DNA from 3 places in the Streptomyces sp. SID14515 genome. Region 2 is predicted to be linked to each of the others. Evidence: predicted binding sites of a transcription regulator. Region 2 holds the regulator's gene; each other region holds the start of a gene.
What was found. Region 2 encodes HrcA, which represses chaperone genes, less so after heat shock. Its sites were predicted from a motif close to TTNGCACTCNGNNNNNCNGAGTGCNAA; they were not measured.
Positions count from the first base shown of each region.

Region 1 (5,386 bases), on a different contig from region 2:
AAGCTGCGCCGCTTCGTGAACGTGTACGTCAACGACGACGACGTGCGCTTCGAGGGCGGCCTGGACGCGGCCACGCCGGACGGCGCGGGCGTCTCGATCATCCCCGCGGTCGCCGGCGGCTGCTGAACCGCCCGGGGCCGCTCCACGGCGGCCTCCACCGCACCTCTGTGTGACCACAGTTGCCCCCTCCGCGAGAGAAGCGGAGGGGGCAATTCTGCATGGTTGAGCACGGTACAGTTGGGGAAGCCCCATCCGCTGCCCGTGCCGCCCGCATATGAGAATGCGCCCGGCCCCGATAAGAAGCAGCCAAAGTGCGTGAACCTCTTGCGGCATAAGTGCCCTTTGCCTGGCCCGACTTGCCCGTAAATCTCAGCAAACCCGCATATTCGCGTGTTCTCCCGCGCCCAGAATTCTCGTCCGACTGACCTGTTGCAGAGGGCAGTTGGGCGGATACATTCGGCCGCGGTCGACGCGCTGCGGCGCCGCACACCCTCTCCTGTCGGAGGGTGAGTTCCGACCCGGGTCCGCGAAGTGCGGTCCCGTGCAAGGGCCAGTAATAGGGGAGTTAGGCATGGCTCAGGGCACCGTCAAGTGGTTCAACGCGGAGAAGGGGTACGGCTTCATCGCGGTCGACGGTGGTGCGGATGTTTTCGTCCACTACAGCGCGATCCAGATGGACGGGTACCGCACCCTCGAAGAGGGTCAGCGAGTTGAATTCGAGATCTCGCAGGGCCAGAAGGGGCCCCAGGCCGACATGGTCAAGCTCGCCGTCGGCTGAGCTCGGCGCGGTCGTCCGACGACACCACTCACGCACGTAGGGCCCGAACCCCGGATCAGGGGTTCGGGCCCTACGCGCGTCCGGTGGCCCGGTCCGGTGGCCGGTGGCCCGGCCCGGGGGGCGCGCCGCCGACCCGTATCCGGGGCGCGCCGCCGTCCACATCCGATGGCCGCCGCTGTCCACATCCGACGAGGGACGCTTGCACTCGCAGGGGTCGAGTGCTAATCATTGGCATTAGCACTCTCCAGGTGAGAGTGACAGAAACTTGGACCGGGCCGGTGAGGCCCGCAGGCGCGGTGGGGCAAGGAACCACCACGCAGGCAGGCCGTCCGTCGCGGGCGCCTCTCGGTCCGGAGAAATCCACCCCTGTCCGGGAGGACCACTTCACATGGCCAAGATCATCGCGTTCGACGAGGAGGCACGGCGCGGTCTCGAGCGCGGGATGAACCAGCTCGCCGACGCCGTCAAGGTCACCCTCGGCCCCAAGGGCCGTAACGTCGTCCTCGAGAAGAAGTGGGGCGCGCCCACGATCACCAACGATGGTGTTTCCATCGCCAAGGAGATCGAGCTCGAGGACCCGTACGAGAAGATCGGTGCGGAGCTGGTCAAGGAGGTCGCCAAGAAGACGGACGACGTCGCCGGCGACGGTACGACCACCGCCACCGTTCTGGCTCAGGCTCTCGTCCGCGAGGGTCTGCGCAACGTCGCCGCAGGCGCCAACCCGATGGCCCTCAAGCGGGGCATCGAGAAGGCCGTCGAGGCCGTCTCCGCCGCTCTGCTGGAGCAGGCCAAGGACGTGGAGACCAAGGAGCAGATCGCTTCGACCGCCTCCATCTCCGCCGCCGACACCGAGATCGGCGCCAAGATCGCCGAGGCGATGGACAAGGTCGGCAAGGAAGGCGTCATCACCGTCGAGGAGTCCCAGACCTTCGGTCTGGAGCTTGAGCTCACCGAGGGTATGCGCTTCGACAAGGGCTACATCTCGGCGTACTTCGCGACCGACATGGAGCGTATGGAGGCGTCGCTCGACGACCCGTACATCCTGATCGTCAACTCGAAGATCGGCAGCGTCAAGGACCTGATCCCGCTGCTGGAGAAGGTCATGCAGTCGGGCAAGCCCCTGCTGATCATCGCCGAGGACGTCGAGGGCGAGGCGCTCTCCACCCTGGTCGTCAACAAGATCAAGGGCACGTTCAAGTCCGTCGCCGTCAAGGCTCCGGGCTTCGGCGACCGCCGCAAGGCCATGCTCGCGGACATCGCCATCCTCACCGGTGGCACCGTGATCTCCGAGGAGGTCGGTCTCAAGCTGGAGAACGCCGGCCTGGACCTGCTCGGCCGTGCCCGCAAGGTCGTCATCACCAAGGACGAGACGACGATCGTCGACGGCGCCGGTGACAGCGACCAGGTTCAGGGTCGCGTCAACCAGATCCGTGCCGAGATCGAGAACTCCGACTCGGACTACGACCGCGAGAAGCTCCAGGAGCGTCTGGCGAAGCTGGCCGGCGGCGTGGCCGTCATCAAGGCTGGCGCCGCCACCGAGGTGGAGCTCAAGGAGCGCAAGCACCGCATCGAGGACGCGGTGCGCAACGCCAAGGCCGCCGTCGAGGAGGGCATCGTCGCCGGTGGTGGCGTGGCTCTGCTCCAGGCCTCGGCCGTCTTCGAGAAGCTCGACCTCACGGGCGACGAGGCGACCGGCGCCAACGCCGTGAAGCTCGCGCTGGAGGCCCCGCTCAAGCAGATCGCCGTCAACGGTGGTCTCGAGGGTGGCGTCGTCGTGGAGAAGGTCCGCAACCTGCCGATCGGTCACGGCCTCAACGCCGCGACCGGCGAGTACGTCGACATGATCGCCGAGGGCATTCTCGACCCGGCGAAGGTCACGCGCTCCGCTCTGCAGAACGCCGCCTCCATCGCCGCGCTCTTCCTCACCACCGAGGCCGTCATCGCCGACAAGCCCGAGAAGGCCGGCGCGGCCGCTCCGGGCGGCATGCCGGGCGGTGACATGGACTTCTGATCAGCCACGGAGGCCCCGGCCTCCCCGTCTGATCCGAAGCTCCGCGTACGTCCCCGTACGTTCGCAGTACGTCCCACAGGGGCGGTATCTCCTTCACGGAGGTGCCGCCCCTGTGGCGTTCCCGGCCGCACTGGAAGAATGCGCCGGGGACCGGTCGTACGGGAACGGGGTACGGGAATGGGGTACGCGGCCGGTCGGGCCGGTCGTACGTGAACGGGGGACGGGGACGGTATGACGAAGGACTGGAAGGGGGCCTCGTTCGTTCTGGGCGGGGCCGTGCTGTTCGCGCTGGGGCTGTTCGTCGTGGTGACCGGGACAGGGCTCTCAGGCGCCCTCGGCATGCGGGTCGAGACCTTCGGCCGGATCGACTGCCACGACACGCGTACGAAGAAGGGGCAGACCGTCTGGCACTGCTTCGGCGAGACCCCGGCCCAGCAGCGCGCCAACAAGGCGGAGCGCGAACGAGTGGCCCGGGAGGCGCTGCGCGCCCACGTGGACGGCGTGCCCCGGTCGGCGGAGATCAGGCGCACCAGGATCCTCTTCGCCGACCACGACGGCCGCACCGACCCCGAAAACGTCACCGCGACCCAGGTGTTCGACGGCGGACGGTGGTACGCCCACTCCTCGACGGTCGTCGGCTACGGCATGATCCCGCTGCTGCTGGGCGCGGGCACGGCGGCCTGGGGCGGCTACCGGCTGCGTCGGCGGTAGGCGTGTGGCCGAATGCGTACTTGTAGCGCCCGGTGCCGTGCTGCACCGCGCGTTTTCCCGGTTTCGACGATGCCGGTGGCGCGTCGGCGACCCGTGAGGTAGGGCGGGTGTGCGGGCTGCCGGGCCCTCGCCTGCCGTGGTTCCTTCATTCCGCCGGATGCGGCCGGCTCTCTTGGCAGCTCACTGCCCGGTCCGGCCGCCGCGTACAGCCATTGGTCCAGTCCACTTCGCTGTCCTGGCGGGTGGGTGTGCGACTGCACATGGTGCGGGTTCGGAGTGCCTGAGCGCGGTGAGGAGCCCTGGAGTGGCCCGGGTCCCGGGCCCGGACCCTCGCGCTATCCAGCCAACTTCGCACGGTAAGTCGGAATCATGCGTACCGGATCGGCAGCGGGACATGATGGCTCTGGTGTTCACGTGGTGAACACCAGTCGCACGAATAACTTCAGTTATGCAGCCGCCAGTTGGGCATAACGGTCGTCAACCGCACAGATGGGAAGGTGTCATGAAGCAGCAGAAGAAGGCTTACGTGAAGCCGTCGCTCTTCAAGCAGGGCGACTTTTCGAAGAAGACCGCCGGTTATTTCTACGGCTCGTACAAGGAGTACTGGGTCCGCCGCATCATCTGATCCGGCCCCCGGCTTTCTGTGCGTCGTATGAGAACTTCCGGAAGGTGAACATGCCCGGCCAACTGCGTGACTACTTCGTCGTCCTGCCGGACAGCGCGGCGGGAGCGGCGGTGGCCGGGCAACTTCCTCCGGCGGCGGGCGGGACGCCGGTGGTCGCCCACGCGTCCGGGCGGCCCTGGGTCCTCGCCCGCCCGCTGGTCCGCGAGGTGAGCCACCTCCGCCGGGGCGACGACGCCCTCGTGCTCATCGGCCCGGACCGGGTGCCCGAGGCCGTGCTCTCCGGCCTCCTGGAGGGGGCCCGTGACCGGGCCGGCCTGGAACGCCGCCTCGCCCGGCTGCCCGGCCTCCACCATGTGATCGCCCGGCTCTCCGGCGAGACCTGGATCCGGGGCACCGCCTCCGGGCTGCGCCGGATCTACCACGCCCGGCACCCGGAGGCCGGAACCATCGCATCCGACCGCCCCGCCGTCCTCGCCCGCCTGATCGGCGCACCCCTGGACGACGGCGCGCTGGCGCTGCGCATGCTCGACTTCCTGCCGCACCCCCTGAGCCGCCGCGTCGTGTGGCGCGGCGTGCACGAGACCGGCGCCGGGTACGGCCTGGCCCTGCCCGTCGCAGCACCGGGCACGGCCGCCGTCCCCGGCCCCATGGAGCACCGCTGGTGGGAGCCGCCGCCCGCCGAACTCTCCCTGGCCGAAGGGGCCCGGGCACTCGGTGACGCCGTCGCCGCCTCCGTACGGGCCCACGTCGGCGGCCTGGACCGGATCAGCTGCGAGCTGTCCGGCGGCATGGACTCCACGGCCCTCACCTTCGCCGCCCGCGAGACCGGCCCCGCCGAACTCTCCCTGCTCACCGTCGCCGCCCGCGACCGCTACAGCGAGGACGAGACCTGGGCACGAAGAGCGGTGGAGGCGGCACGTGGTGGTGAGGGGGCGCGCGGCGGCGCGGCGGCGCGAGGCGCTGGTGGGAAGCGGGACAGCGACGTGGCTCGTACGCGCGATGCGGGACGGAAGGGCGGCGGCTCCACAGGCCTGGACCACCACATCATCCCCGCCGACGACGCCCCCTACTTCTACGCCGATCTCGCCGCCACCGCCGCCGAGTTGAACGACGAACCGCTCCCCGTCGCCCCCGGCCGGGCCCGCGCGCACCTGCTCCTGAGCCGCGCCCACGCCACCGGCTCGCGCTACCACCTCACCGGCTACGGCGGCGACGAACTCTTCCTCGGCCTGCCCCACGCCTACCAGGACCTCTTCCACGG
Region 1 covers NZ_JAAGMH010000120.1:107,752-113,137, reverse strand. Annotated here, with positions in the region: gene G3I54_RS28310 (MoaD/ThiS family protein) at 1-126, shown strand, start outside; gene G3I54_RS28305 (cold-shock protein) at 572-778, shown strand; gene groL (chaperonin GroEL) at 1,167-2,789, shown strand; gene G3I54_RS28295 (hypothetical protein) at 3,021-3,500, shown strand; gene G3I54_RS28290 (keywimysin-related RiPP) at 4,003-4,125, shown strand; gene G3I54_RS28285 (asparagine synthase-related protein) at 4,176-5,386, shown strand, end outside.
Region 1: the regulator HrcA is predicted to act here: its motif matches at 977-1,003, upstream of groL (chaperonin GroEL).

Region 2 (5,386 bases):
TCCGGCTCCTCCTGGACGGCCGCGCGGAGGGTGACCGTGAGCCGGTCCTTGCCCTCGGCGGCGTGGACGACGCCCTCCGCCCACTGGCCGAGGCCGTCGGTGAGGACGACGTCCTCGCCGGGCTGGAGCCGCTTGACGGAGACGGCGTGCCGTCCTTCGGGCCCGTCCAGGACGAACTCCGGCCCGGTGGGCATCCGTTCGACGACGAAGACCGGTGCGGTCACCGGGGGCTCCTCATGCTCAGGGCCGACCGGGCGGCCTCCAGTTCGGCGGCGAGCAGCTCGATCAGCTCGCCGGCGGGCAGTTCGCGGGCCATCCGGTGGCCCTGCCCGGCCCACAGGGCCATGCCCTGGGCGTCCCCGGCCTTGGCGGCGGCCTGGCGCAGCCCGCTGGTGACGTAGTGGACCTGGGGGTAGGCGGCGGGGGCGTACGGGCCGTGTTCGCGGACGAAGCGGTTGACCAGGCCGCGGGCGGGCCGCCCGGAGAAGGCGCGGGTCAGCTCGGTGCGGACGAACAGCGGATTGGTCAGGGCCTGCTTGTGCAGCAGGTGCGCGCCGGACTCGGGGCAGATCAGGAAGGCGGTGCCGAGCTGGGCGGCGTCCGCGCCCGCCGCGAGGACGGCGGCGATCTGGGCGCCGCGCATCAGGCCGCCGGTGGCGACGATCGGGATCTGCACGGTCTCGCGGACCTGGGTGATGAGGGAGAGCAGTCCGATGCCGGTCTGGTCGGCCTGCGGGTCGTCGCGGTGGGTGGACTGGTGGCCGCCCGCCTCGACGCCCTGGACGCAGACGGTGTCGGCGCCGGCCCACTGGGCGCTCTGGGCCTCCTCGGCCGAGGTGACCGTGACGATGGTGTGCGTCCCGGCCCTGGCGAAGGCGTCGAGGGTGTCGCGGGTGGGGCAGCCGAAGGTGAAGGAGACCGCCGGGACCGGGTCCTCGAGCAGGATCGCGACCTTCGCCTCGTAGCCGTCGTCGCCGCTGCTGTCCGGGTCGCCGAGCGGGGTCTCGTACCAGGCGGCCTCGCCGGCGAGCTGGTGGCGGTAGACCTCGACGGCGCTGGGGTCGGCGAGCGCGGGCTGCGGCATGAAGAGGTTGACGCCGAACGGCCCGCCGGTGAGCCGACGCAGCTGTTTGATCTCGTTGTACATGCCGTCCGCCGTTTTGTACCCGGCGGCCAGGAATCCGAGCCCGCCGGCTTCCGCGACGGCGGCGGCGAGCTGGGGTCCGGACGCGCCGCCCGCCATGGGGGCCTGCACGATCGGATACCGGCAGAGATCGGTCAACTCGGAGGACATGACCGCATCGTGCCACGTGCCCGTGCACGGGGCCGAATCAGCCAGCCGACGGCCTGACCGGTTCTCCCGCCATACGCCGCACCGCCCGCCGGTACGGAACCGGCGGGCGGTGCGGTGAAAGGCCGAAAGGGGTTCAGCGGCCGTTGAACGCGTCCTTCAGACGGGAGAAGAGGCCCTGCTGACCTGGCTGGAATTGACCCAAGGGCCGTTCCTCGCCGCGGAGCTTGGACAGCTCCCGCAGCAGCCGCTCCTGCTCGGGGTCGAGCTTGGAGGGGGTCATCACCTCGACGTGCACGATCAGGTCGCCCCGGCCGCCGCCGCGCAGATGCGTGATCCCGCGCCCGTGCAGGGGCACGGACTGGCCGGACTGGGTGCCGGGCCGGATGTCGATCTCCTCCAGGCCGTCCAGCGTCTCCAGCGGGCACTTGGTGCCCAGGGCCGCGGCCGTCATGGGGATGGTGACCGTGCAGTGCAGGTCGTCGCCGCGCCGCTGGAAGACGGCGTGCGGCAGCTCGTGGATCTCCACGTACAGGTCGCCGGGCGGGCCGCCACCGGGGCCGACCTCGCCCTCTCCGGCGAGCTGGATACGGGTGCCGTTGTCGACGCCCGCCGGGATCTTGACCGTGAGCGTGCGCCGCGAGCGGATGCGGCCGTCGCCGGCGCACTCCGGGCAGGGGGTGGGCACGACCGTGCCGAAGCCCTGGCACTGCGGGCAGGGCCGCGAGGTCATGACCTGGCCCAGGAAGGACCGGGTGACCTGCGAGACCTCGCCGCGGCCGCGGCACATGTCACAGGTCTGGGCGGAGGTGCCGGGGGCCGCGCCCTCGCCGCTGCAGGTGTTGCAGACGACGGCCGTGTCGACCTGGATGTCCTTGGTGGTGCCGAAGGCCGCCTCGTTGAGGTCGATCTCCAGCCGGATCATGGCGTCCTGGCCGCGCCGGGTCCGCGAACGGGGCCCGCGCTGCGCGGCGTTGCCGAAGAACGCGTCCATGATGTCGGAGAAGTTGCCGAAGCCGCCGGCTCCGAAACCGCCCGCACCGCCGCCGCCTCCGCCGTTCGCGGAGAGCGGGTCGCCGCCGAGGTCGTAGACCTGCTTCTTCTGCGGGTCCGAGAGCACCTCGTAAGCGGCGTTGATCTCCTTGAACCGCTCCTGGGTCTTCGGGTCCGGGTTGACATCCGGGTGCAGCTCGCGGGCGAGCCGACGGAATGCCTTCTTGATCTCGTCCTGAGATGCGTCGCGGCGCACGCCGAGTACGGCGTAGTAGTCCGTGGCCACTTACGACTCCGCCAGGATCTGTCCGACGTAACGTGCCACTGCGCGTACCGCTCCCATCGTTCCGGGGTAGTCCATGCGGGTCGGTCCGACCACGCCGAGTTTGGCGACTGCCTCGTCGCCCGAACCGTAGCCGACCGCGACGACGGACGTGGAGTTGAGCCCCTCGTGGGCGTTCTCGTGCCCGATCCGTACGGTCATGCCCGAGTCCGTCGCCTCACCGAGCAGCTTCAGCAGGACGACCTGTTCCTCCAGTGCTTCCAGCACCGGCCGGATCATCACCGGGAAGTCGTGTCCGAAGCGGGTGAGGTTGGAGGTGCCGCCGATCATCAGCCGCTCCTCCGTCTCCTCGACCAGGGTTTCGAGGAGGGTGGAAAGGACGGTGGAGACCGTCCCCCTGTCCTCGCTGTCGAAGGATTCCGGCAGCTCCTGCACCAACCGCGGGACATCCGCGAAGCGGCGTCCGACGACCCGGCTGTTGAGCCGGGCCCGCAGATCCGCGAGCGATGCCTCGCCGAACGGCGCAGGGCAGTCGATCATACGCTGTTCGACCCGGCCGGTGTCCGTGATCAGGACGAGCATCAGCCGGGCGGGGGCGAGCGCCAGCAGCTCCACGTGCCGCACCGTCGAGCGGGTCAGCGAGGGGTACTGCACGACGGCGACCTGCCGGGTCAGCTGCGCGAGCAGCCGCACGGTCCGGCCGACCACGTCGTCGAGGTCGACCGCGCCGTCGAGGAAGTTCTGGATGGCCCGGCGCTCGGGCGAGGACAGCGGCTTGACGCCCGCGAGCTTGTCGACGAAGAGGCGATACCCCTTGTCGGTGGGGATGCGCCCCGCGCTCGTGTGCGGCTGGGCGATGAAGCCCTCGTCCTCCAGCACCGCCATGTCGTTGCGGACGGTGGCCGGAGAGACCCCCAGCCGGTGCCGCTCGGTCAGCGCCTTGGAGCCGACGGGCTCCTCGGTGCCGACATAGTCCTGGACGATGGCGCGCAGCACTTCGAGTCTGCGTTCGCTCAGCATCGCGCACACCTCCAGCTGTGTCTCTCCGGATCTCTCCGGTGTCCGGCTGGCACTCGGTGCGTTCGAGTGCCAGCAATCCCGTCGTCAGTGTACGGGGGTGGGGTGGGGCCGGGGCAAGGGCGACCGGCCACGCTCCCACGAGACCGCGCAGGTCGTTGCCGATAGCGTCGTGGTATGGACGTCGCTTGGGAAGACTTCGGCTGGGAGCGGTTGGGCAACGGTATCGGCAGGCGGCGGCTCCCGGGCTGGGACGCCACCGCCGGGCTGGTCGCCGGGCCGGACGGGGTGCTGCTGTACGACACGGGCGCGACCCTGCGCGAGGGCGTGGAGCTGCGCCGGCAGGCGGAGGCACTGCTCGGGCGGAGGGTGACGCATATCGCACTGAGCCACCCGCACTTCGATCATGTGCTGGGCACCGCCGCGTTCGCCGGGGCGCAGGTGTACGGGGCGGTGGGCGTCGGGGCGCTGCTGCGGGACGGGGCGGAGCAGCTGTGCGCCTCGGCGGTGCGCCACGGGGTCACGGAGGACGAGGCGGCCCGGTCGGCGGACACGCTGGTGGCCCCGCACCACGAGGTGTGCGGCGACTGGACGCTCGATCTGGGCGGCGGCCGTCAGGTGCTGCTGGCGAACGTGGGTCCTGGGCACAGCGGCCATGACCTCGCGGTGCTGGTGCCGGGTTCGGACGGCGGGCCTCCGGTGGTGTTCTGCGGTGATCTGGTGGAGGAGTCGGGCGAGCCGCAGGCCGGCTCGGACGCGATCACCTCGCGCTGGCCGGCCGCGCTGGAGCGGCTGCTGGCGCTGGGCGGCGAGGACGCGCTGTACGTGCCGGGGCACGGGGCCGTGGTGGACGCGGCCTTCGTCCGGGCGCAGCGGGCGTCGCTGGAAGAGCGGTTCGCGGTGGCGTGACGCCTGCGGGTGCGACACCTGCGGGTGTGACACCCGTGACGGGTGACGCCCGCCGGCGCGGGTACGGCGAATATCGTCGTGCCATGCGCAGCTACCAGCCGGACCTGACCCCGCCGTGGAAGAGGTCCGCCCCCGTGCCCGAGGTGCCCGCCGAACCCGATCTGGTCGTGGAGGAGGTCGCCACCGGCTTCTGCGGGGCGGTGATCCGCTGCGAGAAGACGGCCCAGGGTCCGACGGTGACCCTGGAGGACCGGTTCGGCAAGCACCGGGTGTTCCCGATGGAGCCGCGCGGCTTCCTGCTGGAGGGCAAGGTCGTCACGCTGGTGCGCCCGGGCCCCGGCGGTCCCGTGCGCCCCACCCGTACGGCTTCGGGTTCGGTGGCGGTGCCCGGGGCGCGGGCCCGGGTGGCGCGGGCCGGGCGGATCTATGTGGAGGGCCGGCACGACGCGGAGCTGGTGGAGCGGGTGTGGGGCGACGACCTGCGGATCGAGGGCGTGGTCGTGGAGTACCTGGAAGGGGTGGACGACCTTCCGGCGATCGTCGGGGAGTTCGCGCCGGGGCCCGACGCCCGGCTGGGGGTGCTGGTGGACCATCTGGTGCCCGGTTCCAAGGAGTCCCGGATCGCCGAGCGGGTGACCGGTGACCATGTGCTGGTGGTGGGGCATCCGTACATCGACGTGTGGGAGGCGGTGAAGCCGTCCTCGGTGGGGATCGACGCCTGGCCGGTGGTGCCGAGGGGGCAGGACTGGAAGACCGGCGTGTGCCGGGCGCTGGGGTGGCCGGAGAACACCGGGGCGGCCTGGCAGCACATCCTGTCGAAGGTCCGCAGCTACAAGGACCTTGAACCCCAACTGCTGGGCCGGGTGGAGGAATTGATCGACTTCGTCACCCTT
Region 2 covers NZ_JAAGMH010000034.1:52,247-57,632, forward strand. Annotated here, with positions in the region: gene G3I54_RS06495 (16S rRNA (uracil(1498)-N(3))-methyltransferase) at 1-224, opposite strand, end outside; gene G3I54_RS06500 (nitronate monooxygenase) at 221-1,294, opposite strand; gene dnaJ (molecular chaperone DnaJ) at 1,428-2,570, opposite strand; gene hrcA (heat-inducible transcriptional repressor HrcA) at 2,571-3,587, opposite strand; gene G3I54_RS06515 (MBL fold metallo-hydrolase) at 3,762-4,493, shown strand; gene G3I54_RS06520 (DUF3097 domain-containing protein) at 4,577-5,386, shown strand, end outside.

Region 3 (5,386 bases), on a different contig from region 2:
TCGGCTGGAGCCTGGTGGGCACCGGGATCGTCATGTTCGAGCAGGCGATCGACCTGGTCGACTTCGTCAGCGTCATCGGCGGCGCCGTCAGCCTGGTCATCGGCGCGGCGGTCCTGATCCCGGCCGTCGTCTTCCTCTGCGTCGGCGTCTCCCGGGACCGGAAGGTCCGCACGCTGCTCACCGCCTGGGGCGCGCTGGCGCGCGACCCGGAGCGCGACCGGCGGCTGCGGATGCCCGAGATGAGCCTCACCTGGCTGTTGCTGTCGTTCGGCCTGGGCGCGGTGGGGCTGGCGCTGTGCGTCATCGGGCCCGCGAGCGCACGGCCCGGCCGGGACACGTACGGGCTGGTCGCCCTGATGATGGGCGTCGGCATGGTCGCCTGGCTGACCGCGCTGATCGGCGCGGTCACGGCCCTGGCGCACCGCCGCTGGGTGGTGGGCGTCCTGTTGGGCACCGGGGGCGGAGGAGGCACCGCCCCCGGTCTCGGAGCCGGGGGCGGAGCCGGGACCGGGGGCGGTGCGGGGACCGGGGACGGGACCGTACGGCCGTCGGCCGCGCCGGAGTCCGGGCCTGTGCGCCCGCCCTTCGTCCGCACCGGCGGGCCCGGCCACCGCTGATCCAGCCCGTCCGGCGTTTGAGGACGGAACCCTTCGCCTGGTGGGCGAGCCCCTTACGGGCCCCGTGGCAGGGGACACCCTTGTCCGCACCCGAGAACGTGCTCGACGGTTCCGTCCTCGAACGCCGGACGGGCTGGGTGGGTCCGCCGGGCGGCGGTCGAAGCGCCCGGCTCACCCCAGCGGATGGCCGACCAGCATCGTCGGAGCCCCCGCCACCCGGGTCAGGAACACCGTCGCCGCGTTCGGTCCGGCGAGCTTCATCCGGCGGCGCAGCTCCTCCGGCTCGACCGCCGAACCGCGCTTCTTGACGGTCAGTACGCCGACCTCCCGCTGACGCAGCAGCGCCTTCAGCTTCTTCATGTTGAAGGGCAGCCGGTCCGTGATCTCGTACCCGGCGACGTACGGGGAGGAGTACGGCTCGTCGTTCGTGACGTACGCGATCGTCTCGTCCACCAGCCGCCCGCCGCACCGCTCCACGATGTCGGCGACCAGATGGGCCCGGATCACCGCGCCGTCCGGCTCGTACAGATAGCGCCCGACCGGGCCCACCGGCGGGGCGGGCAGCGGGGCCGGGGCGGTCAGGGTCGCCCCCGAGGGCAGCAGCGTGGCCCGGAACGCACCGGGCGCGAAGCCCTCCCCGTACCAGAGCACCGCCTCCTTCACATCGCCGCCGTCCGAGATCCACTCGGCCTCCGCCTCCGGGCCGATCGCCTCGTGCGGGATGCCCGGGGCGATCTTCAGCGCCGCCCTCGGAGCCTTCAGCGCGGCGGCCGTCGCCCAGGACAGCGGCGGTGAGTACGCCTCCGGGTCGAAGATCCTGCCCCGGCCGCCGCGCCGCGCCGGGTCCACGAAGACCGCGTCGTACGGCGAGGTGTCGATCTCGGTGACATCGGCGCACCGCACCTCGATCAGGTCCGCGAGCCCCAGCGCCTCCGCGTTGGCGCGGGCCACCTCGGCGGTGAGCGGGTCGCGGTCCACGGCCAGCACGGAGATCCCGGCGCGGGCCAGCGCGATCGCGTCGCCGCCGATGCCGCAGCACAGGTCCGCCACACTCCGCACGCCGAGCCCGGCGAACCGGGCGGCGCGGTGGGCGGCGACCGAGGTGCGGGTGGCCTGCTCGACGCCGTTGGGCGTGAAGTACATCCGGTACGCGTCCTCGGCCCCGAACTTCGCCACCGCCCGCTGCCGCAGCCGGGCCTGGCCGAGCGCCGCCGAGACCAGCTCCGCCGGATGCGTGCGGCGCAGCCGGGTCGCGGTGGCCAGCTCGTCGGCGGGGTCGTGGTCGCGCAGCTCGGCCAGCAGCTGCTCGCCCTCGGGGGTGCGCAGCGCGGCGAAGGCGGCGCCGGCGGGGTCGTCGGACGGGGCGGCGGGGGTCGATGCGTTCACCCGGTCCATTGTGGCCGGTGTCCCGGTGTGGGCCGGCCGGGGGACGGGGCCGGTCCGCTCGCGGTGTCGGGGCCGGAGGCGGGCCGACGGCTGGCAGGATGCGGCGCCATGCAGCTAGTACGACAAAACGAAAAATCAGCCATGAAGCGGCACAGGTCGGGCGTCGTCGTGCTGGCGGCCCTGCTGGCCGCCGCCGTCGCCTCCGGATGCGCGGCGGAGGCGGGCGGCAGCGGCACGGGAGCTCCCGGCGGGCCCGCGAAACCCGCCGCCGGCCAGCAGGGCGAGGCGGCCCCACAGGCCGGGCCCGCCCGCGCCCTCGACACGTACGCGGAGACGCTCAGGAAGAAGCAGGCCGCACGGGCCGTCGCCGCGAAGAAGTGGGGGCTCGCCAAGACCCCGCTCGCGGCCCCCGAGCCGCCGAAGGTGAAGCCGGTCATCACCACCCGCAAGGGCTTCGAGGTCCGCGACGACAAGGGGCTGCCGCCCGTCTTCACCACCGTCCCCACCAAGGAGAAGATCGTCTTCCTGACGATGGACGACGGGGCGGAGAAGGACCCCGAGCTGCTGCGGATGATGACCGAACTCGACATCCCGTACAGCGCGTTCCTCAGCGACTACGTCACCAACGACGACTACGGCTACTTCAAGAAGATGCAGCAGCGCGGGGTGACCATCAGCAACCACACCCTCAACCACCGCTATCTGCCCGGCCTCTCCTACGCCGAGCAGAAGCGGGAGATCTGCGGCCAGCAGGAGAAGATCCTCAAGCACTACGGGAAGCGGCCCACCCTCTTCCGTCCGCCCTACGGCAACTACAACCGCGACACCCTCGTCGTCGCCAAGTCCTGCGGGATCACCGCCGTACCCCTGTGGTCCTCCGAGGCCTTCCCCGACCACATGGAGTGGCGCGAGTGGGACCGGGACCTGCACCCCGGCGACATCGTCCTCACCCACTTCCGGGGCAAGGAGGACTGGAAGGGCTCGATGCCCGACATGATCCGCCGGGTCATGAAGACCATCACGGACAAGGGGTACGCGGTGGCGAAGCTGGAGGACTACGTCTGACCCGAGCCCTTCCCCGCACCCCGGCCCCGAATGCGCGCTCAGCCTCCGCTGCGCGCGCATTCGTCGTTACCGCCGCTGCGGCAGGGCGGGGAGTTCCAGGTGGGGGCCGGTTCCGGAGGCTTCCGGCCGCTTCCCTGGGCGGCGGACGCCAGGACCGCCACGCCCAGCGCCATCGCGACGACCACCTGCGTCCCGCCGGACCAGTGCCACCCGCGCAGCGCCATGGAGCCCCGATCGCGACGGCGCGAGGGTGGTGAATTGGCACTCCGCTTGACCGAGTGCTAATCGCGGCCATAGTCTCGGGTCTGGCACTCCCCCCTGGAGAGTGCCAGCACCACCATTGCGCGACAGGGCAGGTCCGGCACCCGCGACGACGGATCGGTCTGGTCGCCGCCCACAGACTGTTAAACCCCGTGAGATCTCCGAAGGGGGAGACCGGATCGTGTCGACCACCAGCTCCAAGGTTGCGATCAAGCCGCTCGAGGACCGCATTGTGGTCCAGCCGCTCGACGCCGAGCAGACCACGGCTTCCGGCCTGGTCATTCCGGACACCGCGAAGGAGAAGCCCCAGGAGGGCGTCGTCCTCGCCGTGGGCCCGGGCCGCTTCGAGAACGGCGAGCGGCTTCCGCTCGACGTCAAGACCGGCGACGTCGTCCTGTACAGCAAGTACGGCGGCACCGAGGTGAAGTACAACGGCGAGGAGTACCTCGTCCTCTCGGCCCGCGACGTCCTCGCGATCGTCGAGAAGTAATTCACCCACGTTTGCTTGTGTTCTGCGCCCCTGGCCCCCTGCGAAATAACTAGCCGGGCGGCGAGGGGCGCAGTTCATTTTGAGAGGGATACAGCCCATGGCGAAGATTCTGAAGTTCGACGAGGACGCCCGTCGCGCCCTTGAGCGCGGCGTCAACAAGCTTGCCGACACGGTCAAGGTGACGATCGGCCCCAAGGGCCGCAACGTCGTCATCGACAAGAAGTTCGGCGCTCCCACCATCACCAACGACGGCGTCACCATCGCACGCGAGGTCGAGCTCGACGACCCGTACGAGAACCTCGGCGCCCAGCTCGTCAAGGAGGTGGCGACCAAGACCAACGACGTAGCGGGTGACGGCACCACCACCGCGACCGTCCTGGCCCAGGCGCTCGTCCGCGAGGGTCTGCGCAACGTCGCCGCCGGCGCCTCCCCGGCCGCCCTGAAGAAGGGCATCGACGCCGCCGTCAAGGCCGTGTCCGAGGAGCTCCTCTCCACGGCCCGCCCGATCGACGACAAGTCCGACATCGCCGCCGTGGCCGCGCTCTCCGCGCAGGACACCCAGGTCGGCGAGCTCATCGCGGACGCGATGGACAAGGTCGGCAAGGACGGTGTCATCACCGTCGAGGAGTCCAACACCTTCGGTCTGGACCTGGAGTTCACCGAGGGCATGGCCTTCGACAAGGGCTACCTGTCCCCGTACATGGTGTCCGACCAGGAGCGTATGGAGGCCGTCCTCGACGACCCGTACATCCTGATCCACCAGGGCAAGATCGGCTCCATCCAGGAGCTGCTGCCGCTCCTGGAGAAGGTCATCCAGGCCGGCGCCTCCAAGCCGCTCCTGATCATCGCCGAGGACGTCGAGGGCGAGGCGCTCTCCACCCTCGTCGTCAACAAGATCCGCGGCACCTTCAACGCCGTCGCGGTGAAGGCCCCGGGCTTCGGCGACCGCCGCAAGGCCATGCTCGGTGACATCGCCACCCTCACCGGTGCGACCGTCATCGCCGAGGAGGTCGGCCTCAAGCTCGACGGCGCCGGTCTCGACGTGCTGGGCACCGCCCGCCGCGTCACCGTCTCCAAGGACGACACGACCATCGTCGACGGCGGGGGCAACTCCGAGGATGTCAAGGGCCGCGTCAACCAGATCAAGGCCGAGATCGAGGCCACGGACTCCGACTGGGACCGCGAGAAGCTCCAGGAGCGCCTCGCGAAGCTGGCCGGCGGCGTGTGCGTCATCCGTGTCGGCGCCGCCACCGAGGTGGAGCTCAAGGAGAAGAAGCACCGCCTCGAGGACGCCATCTCGGCGACCCGCGCCGCTGTCGAGGAGGGCATCGTCTCCGGCGGTGGCTCCGCCCTCGTCCACGCGGTGAAGGTCCTGGAGGGCAACCTCGGCAAGACCGGCGACGAGGCCACCGGTGTCGCGGTCGTCCGCCGCGCCGCCGTCGAGCCGCTGCGCTGGATCGCCGAGAACGCCGGCCTGGAGGGTTACGTCATCACCTCCAAGGTCTCCGAGCTCGACAAGGGCCAGGGCTTCAACGCCGCCACCGGCGAGTACGGCGACCTGGTCAAG
Region 3 covers NZ_JAAGMH010000081.1:22,442-27,827, reverse strand. Annotated here, with positions in the region: gene G3I54_RS16950 (hypothetical protein) at 1-617, shown strand, start outside; gene G3I54_RS16945 (methyltransferase domain-containing protein) at 789-2,012, opposite strand; gene G3I54_RS16940 (polysaccharide deacetylase family protein) at 2,145-3,068, shown strand; gene G3I54_RS16935 (DUF6234 family protein) at 3,107-3,292, opposite strand; gene groES (co-chaperone GroES) at 3,511-3,819, shown strand; gene groL (chaperonin GroEL) at 3,917-5,386, shown strand, end outside.
Region 3: the regulator HrcA is predicted to act here: its motif matches at 3,327-3,353, upstream of groES (co-chaperone GroES).